Regions from separate parts of the Paenibacillus agaridevorans genome, predicted to be linked through region 2. Evidence: predicted binding sites of a transcription regulator. Region 2 holds the regulator's gene; the other holds the start of a gene.
What was found. Region 2 encodes CtsR, which represses protease genes until heat stress. Its sites were predicted from a motif close to ATGGTCAATAAAGGTCAAACA; they were not measured.

Region 1 (3,419 bases), 1.4 Mb from region 2:
GTTTGCGAGCATCTCCGCCAGTCGGCTCATTCCCATATAAGCATATCCGTTTAACATGAAGGAGCGGAACGGGTCCTCCGGATCCGCCGTCTTCCCTTCCAGCATGCCGTATCCTTTGCCCTGAAGTTCCTCTGTTTTATTGCGTTCTCTCCACCTCGCCAAATAATCGAACGCCTTTAGCAAACGGTCCTTGATCTCAATAAGCCAAGCTTCGTCCCGGGTATAACGGTAGTGCTCTCCGAGGCTCCATAACGCGGCTCCCGTTTCCAGCATATATCCGCCGTAATTTTGAATCAGGCCGTCCTCGTGCTGCTTATCCAAGAAAAACCTCAGCGCCCTCTCCGCAACGCCGTTCCAACCCATGGACTCCATGAATTGGATGATCGGCGAGCTCTCCGAGCCGATCGCCGTATACACGCCGATCGTCGGAACGATCGTCCCGCCGGGCTCCAGGCCGTATGAGACGAGATCGAGATGAAGCAATCCGGCCTTGACCATCTCTTCGATCCGCGGCTCGGGAAGCTTGATCGACGCCGCTCGGGAAAGCTTCTCCCGCCAGAAAGCGCGGCACTCCGTCCATCTCTCTTCAAAAGATTGCCCTCGCAATCCTTCGGCGCGTTCCTCGGAGATCGGACGGTGGGGCAAGTAGAATTCGAAAGCGATCGACTCTCCCGGAGCCAGGAGAACGGCCGTCTCTTCCGTTCCAAGCGGTTGTCCGCCCAGCTTGGATACGCAGCAAACCCGATTCTCCGAGTAGCGGACGAACCCGTTGCCTCCGTCGAACTCGTATTGCTTGTCGTCGTTTAAGACGAAAGCGTTGGGAACGACGTTCTTGAACCAGGCGTATCTGGGCACTCGGGCTTTATTCGTGGCCACCGCCCGGAAGTAAAGCACCGTCTCCTCTTCCTGGTTCATCTCCTGCGGAAGGAGACGTTCCCGCATCTCCGTCTGCTCTTCCGTCAACATATGAAAGTGGCCGAAGCCGTCGGCGGCCAAATAATGGGTGCCCCTTAACGTATCGGCCCTCAAAGGACTGCTTTCGTAAGAAGCGAAGGATACCGTGTCGTAGACCACGTCGTTATCCGCGATCGAGGCGTGCAGAATCGGGAGCGATCCGTCCTCGAGCCTGCGGGAGACGCCCTCCACGCAGCCGACGCCTCGGCCAAGCATATAACGATAGCAGACGGGCTTGTCCCCGTACTCCGGCAGCTTCGCTTCGAAGCCGTGAAATCTCGGCTGCACCCAATCCCACAGCCTTTCCTCTCCGCCGACTCCGCGAAACCCGACGCCGAAAATCCGCATATCGCGCGACAAGCCGAGCCAAGTCTGCGAAGCGAGCTCCCGGGTATGTTCGGCGGCGTTCTCGTAGGTTTCTTCCGGTTCGTCCTCGATCCGTTGCAGCTCGGTAACCAGGTTCAACGCCTTGACGTCGAGCTCGATTTCCCCGTATGTCCGATCGTCTTCGGCTTGCGTAACGACAACTCCGTATGCGGGTATGTAGATCGGATAAGCCTTGTTGACGTCCCTCAGGAAAAAACTGAACGGATGCTCGGGCGTATCCATCTTCACCAGAATCCCCTTCGAGCCGGTCTCGTCTTCCGTTTCAATGGTTACTTCCAGCCGCGCCGGACCGCCGTCCGTGAAGAAGATAGCCTCATCGGACTTGCCGCTCCCCCGAACGACTGCCGTAACGACCGTGCCGACGGTCGCCGTAACGGCCCCCTCGATCGGCGCTTTCTTCCATTCTATCGCGAATCTCGCAATCATCTTTTCCAGTCCCCCCATAATCCCAAGGATGAACGGTTGCGCCTGTTGATCCAAATCTGAAAGCGCTAACACCAATACCTCTACTATAGGCCGCGAAGGAAGTATCGGATAGCACAAATCTTATCATTTCTTTTGGACTTTTTTGACCTGCATGCCCAGATCAATCGGCTGTTCGGGCGAAGCATTTTTTCATTTGACCTTCTTTGACTTTTTGAAAACAATCCGTTATGATAGGAATACGAAATTTCTACTTATCGTTTCATGATGAGTTTATGCTTACGAAGATGCGTTTGCTGCGCAAACACTTAAGGAGGATTGGTTAAGAATGAATTTTGTGCCTATGGTAATTGAGCAAAGCAACAGAGGGGAACGCTCGTACGACATCTACTCCCGCCTGCTGAAGGACCGCATTATCTTCCTTGGCTCCGGCGTGAATGACGTAGTCGCCAACTCCATCATCGCGCAAATGCTGTTCCTTGCCGCGGAAGATCCGGAGAAGGACATTTCCCTTTACATTAACAGCCCTGGCGGTTCCATTACAGCTGGCATGGCCATTTACGATACGATGCAATATATTAAGCCGGACGTGTCCACGATCTGCGTCGGCATGGCCGCTTCCATGGGTGCCTTCCTGCTGACTGCCGGCGCGAAGGGCAAACGTTACGCGCTGCCGAACAGCGAAGTCATGATCCACCAGCCGCTGGGCGGAGCCGAAGGCCAAGCGAGCGATATCGAGATCCGCGCCCGCCGCATTCTAAAGATGCGCGACAAGCTTAACAACATTCTGGCGGATCGTTCCGGCCAGCCGCTTAGCCGCATCGAACAGGATACCGACCGCGACTACTTCATGAGCGCTGCCGAAGCGCAAGCATACGGACTCGTCGATAAGGTTATCGAGAGGATCTAAAGTAAGGCATCACCTAGAAGAAGCAGATGCTCCATTCGTCTGCTTCTCTTTTTTTTCATCTGTACGCCACATCTGTGACAAAGATCACTCCCCGCCATCGTGCGGCAAGCTATTATGGTTTTAGCAGGATGTTCCATCGCCTGCAGCCGCAACCAGCCCATTATGCATCAAGAGGTGGTACTCATGGAAGTAGAAGCGTTAAGCAAGGTCGAGCAGCTCGCCCTAAAGAAGCTGCGCATATACAAAAATAGCGTCTGGCGTTATCTGTCCCGCTCCATGCTGGCCAGTATGTTCATCGGGTTCGGCGTTATCGTCGCCTTCAAGACGGGCAGCTTCTTCTATTTGGAGAATTCGCCGCTGACCTATCCCATGGCCGCAATCACGTTTGGCGCAGCCATCATCCTGATCAGTTACGGCGGAGGCGACCTGTTTACGGGTAATACTTTCTACTATACCTACGCCGCTTTGCGCAAGCGCATGAGGTGGTTGGATACCGTCAGGTTGTGGGTACTTAGTTACTTAGGCAACATCTTGGGCGCCGCCGCGTTCGCCTTGCTGATTTGGACGACCGGCTTGTTCTCTAGCCCCGACGTTCATGCTTTCTTGCTCGAGGTTGTGCACAAAAAGATGACCGCGCCGACTTCGGAGCTGTTCTTCCGGGCCATTCTTTGTAATTGGCTGGTCTGCCTTGCATTTTTCGTTCCCATGTCGATGAAGAGCGACGGAGCCAAGATGTTCGCGATGA
Region 2 (3,419 bases):
CACGTTCCGTGAATCTTCCAAACATCATATTCCTGCACCCCCATGATCAATCTTGGATTTGAGCAACCTTCAGTTTCTCCCGAATGAGCTCGGCGCGTCTTACGTCGCGTTGCTCGGTACTCATCTTTTCATTAAAAGTCTGCTGCAGATAACCTGGCTGAGTCATGACGAGCAGCTCGTTGAGCACCTGCGGCGTTACGTCCGGCAACAGCTCCAGATCGACGCCGAGACGAACGTCCGACAGCCTCTGCGCGGCTTCCTTGGAGTCCATGATAACCGCGTGGGACAGAATGCCGAAGGAACGTTTGACGCGATCCTCCGTTCGCAGTCTGGACTCCGCCAGAAGACGTTTGCGCGCCGCCCGTTCATGCTCGATAATCTGCTTGGCTACATCATGTAGATTATCGATGATTTCCGCTTCGGACTGTCCGAGCGTAATTTGATTCGAGATCTGGAACAGATTGCCTAACGCTTCGCTGCCTTCTCCATAGAGGCCGCGAACGGCAAGACCGACTTGCGTTACGGCAGTCAGAATCCGGTTAATCTGCTGCGTCAATACCAATGCCGGCAGATGCATCATGACCGATGCCCGAATCCCCGTTCCGACGTTGGTCGGACAGGTCGTCAGATAACCGCGCTTCTCGTCGAAGGCATAATCCGCCACTTCTTCATAAATATCGTCAATTCCGCTTGCCAACGCCCATGCTTCGCCGATTTGGAAGCCGGGATATAAACATTGGATGCGCAGATGGTCTTCTTCGTTAATCATAATGCTGACGGATTCGTTCTCGCTGAGCACGACGGCCCCGCCGCGAGACTCGTTCGCCAGATTCGGGCTGATAAGATGTTTCTCCACGAGCACTCGTTTGTCCAACTCGCTAAGCTCGGATAACAGCAGCGTCTCGAAGGAGCCTACTTCGTCCAGCTTGCCCGACTTGCTGACATCCGCCAGCTGCTCCAGCACTTCATTCGCCTGGGCGCTCGTAGCGAGCATCGGGAACGGCTGCTTCCGCAAATTGCGGGCCACTCGCACCCGGCTGCTGATCACGACGTCGGAGTCCGGACCCAATGTCCGCATCCAGTCGCTCAGAGCGTCTTGGGAGAAGCGATGTACTGTCAACCCCTTCACACCCTTCCTTTAAAGGTGGTTCAAAAGCTCCGACTGCCATTACGTTGTTGCTACAACCTACATCTCCGCGATCTTGCGTTCCAGCTCGCGGATTTCGTCGCGCAGAGTTGCCGCGCTTTCGAATTCCTCCTGCTCGATATGGGTATGCAGATCCTTGCGCAATCGTTCGATCTCGCGCCTGCACTGGATAAGGCCTCCCGAACGTTTCGGAATTTTACCGTTGTGCGTCGTGCTGCTGTGCACCCGCTTCAGTAGCGGATCCAGACGTTCCGAGAATGCTTGGTAACAGGAGCTGCAGCCGAATCGGCCGATCTTGCTGAATTGCGTGTACGTTAGACCGCATTCCTCGCAGCGTATCGGCTGCTGAGGAGCACCGGACAAAGCCGATGCCGAGTTGCCTATTGCATTAAAGTCCAGCAGTCCCGATAACAGGCTGTGGATGGAGAAGCTGTTTGGTGAACCCGGAATGCCTTCGCCCCGTTCGCGGGCGCAGCCTTCGCAGATGTGGAATTCCGTCTTCTCGCCGTTTACGATTTTCGTAAAATGAAGCGTAGCCGGCTTCTTGCCGCATTCTTGGCAATACAAAGCTTCGGTCCCTCCCTTCCGCTATTCCCTATTTGGCTAGCAATGAGATGAGCATCGCTCTCAGCAGCCTTGCGCGAATCTCATCCCGCATAGGCAGCACCAGGGCAATTGTGTCCCGATGGATCGCCGCCCGCAGCAGATTCGACTCCCTTACTGTAATCATACCCGCTTCATGCAGCTGATAAATCAGGCCCTCCGCGGCGCTTTGGTCGACGCTGTCGCCAATCGTTCGTTCAATATGGTACTGAAGGTTCTTGAGCGCGGGCAGATCGACTCGCTGAATGCGGATGTAACCGCCCCCGCCCCGCTTGCTCTCCACCATGTACCCCTTCTCCAGCGTAAAACGCGTGCTGATTACGTAATTGATCTGGGAAGGCACGCAAGAGAAGCGGTCGGCAAGATCGTTGCGCTGAATCTCCACCGCGCCTTCGTCGCTGCCGTCAAGCATTTGTTTGAGGTGATGTTCAATGAGATCGGAAATATTACGCAAATCACCAACCTCCCTGAGTATCGTCTTCAGAAAGCCATACCCCTGATACTTACATTTCCAGAGCATCAGGACAGTTAAATGTCAACTCGTTGACTTTGACTTTCTTTGACTTTAGTTTTATTATACTCAAAAAATCCCGAGGGTCAAGATGGAATGTTTAAATTTTCTGACTACTTGCCTATATCATCCTGATCATCTCGATAAGCGGCCCAAACTAACACGTTCTCCCTTACGGGTCTTTGCGATCACAAATGATCAGCCCTGCCGCTAACGGACACGGGAGGCTGGCGATTCATTGTGGACGGCAGCGCAGTGAAGTAAAGGCTGATCGTAACGGACACCACAGTCGCTATTTCGCGAAAATGGGGCCTGTTCAAATGGTAACGGACACAGACGACCTTACTTCCGTCAAAACCGCATAGAATGGGCGGAAATGCACCAAATAGCGTCATCTGAGTCCGTTAGATTTTCAATATCGCGAAAATGCTGCAAATAGAGGCTCTGAGGTCCGTTAGCGAAAGCAGAACGTTTCAGCTCATTAACTCACAATGAATCGACAGCCTCACGCGGCCCTCTATATGCACCATACATGCCGTATCTCGCGACTTTTCATCGTAATAGAGCCTCCCTTGTCCGTTAAAATGTTACTCTAACGAAAAATCGAGCTTTAGTGTCGCTCATGTCCGTTAGCTTTCCTATATTTGAACAAAAAACAAAGCCAGAGCACACCTCTATATATGTAGCTTGGTGCGCTCTGGCCTTATTTATACTATGAGACCCTTGTCCGGCCTGTTTTTCGAGGACATGGAATTCATCAAATTTGGCGATTCACGACGATCAGCTTCATCTCCGTCATTTCCTGCACGGCATACTTCACGCCTTCGCGGCCCGTGCCGCTTTCCTTGACGCCTCCGTAAGGCATATGATCGACTCGGTACGTCGGAATGTCGTTAATGATGACGCCTCCGACATGCAGTTCGTCCGCCGCTCGCAGTGCAAGGCCGATATCCTTTGTGAAGATGCCCGCTTGAAGACCAAATCGGGAATCATTGACCGCGGCGATCGCTTCGTCCATGCTGCTAACCTTGCCGATGTTGACTACAGGAGCGAACAACTCCATGCAGCTGACCTTCATGTCCTCAGCCGTGTCGACCAGCACCGTCGGCTCCAGAACGCCTTCGCGAAGTTTGCCACCGGCAATTAGTCTGGCTCCGT

Region 1: the regulator CtsR is predicted to act here: its motif matches at 1,958-1,978, upstream of clpP (ATP-dependent Clp endopeptidase proteolytic subunit ClpP).

The regions. Positions count from the first base shown of each region.
Region 1 covers NZ_CP075889.1:6,109,071-6,112,489, forward strand. The annotation lists gene KJW29_RS24420 (glucosidase family protein) at 1-1,767, opposite strand, end outside; gene clpP (ATP-dependent Clp endopeptidase proteolytic subunit ClpP) at 2,093-2,674, shown strand; gene KJW29_RS24430 (formate/nitrite transporter family protein) at 2,858-3,419, shown strand, end outside.
Region 2 covers NZ_CP075889.1:7,486,852-7,490,270, reverse strand. The annotation lists gene clpC (ATP-dependent protease ATP-binding subunit ClpC) at 1-28, opposite strand, end outside; gene mcsB (protein-arginine kinase McsB) at 47-1,120, opposite strand; gene mcsA (protein-arginine kinase activator protein McsA) at 1,187-1,714, opposite strand; gene KJW29_RS30005 (CtsR family transcriptional regulator) at 1,743-2,204, opposite strand; gene KJW29_RS30000 (aldehyde dehydrogenase family protein) at 3,019-3,419, opposite strand, start outside.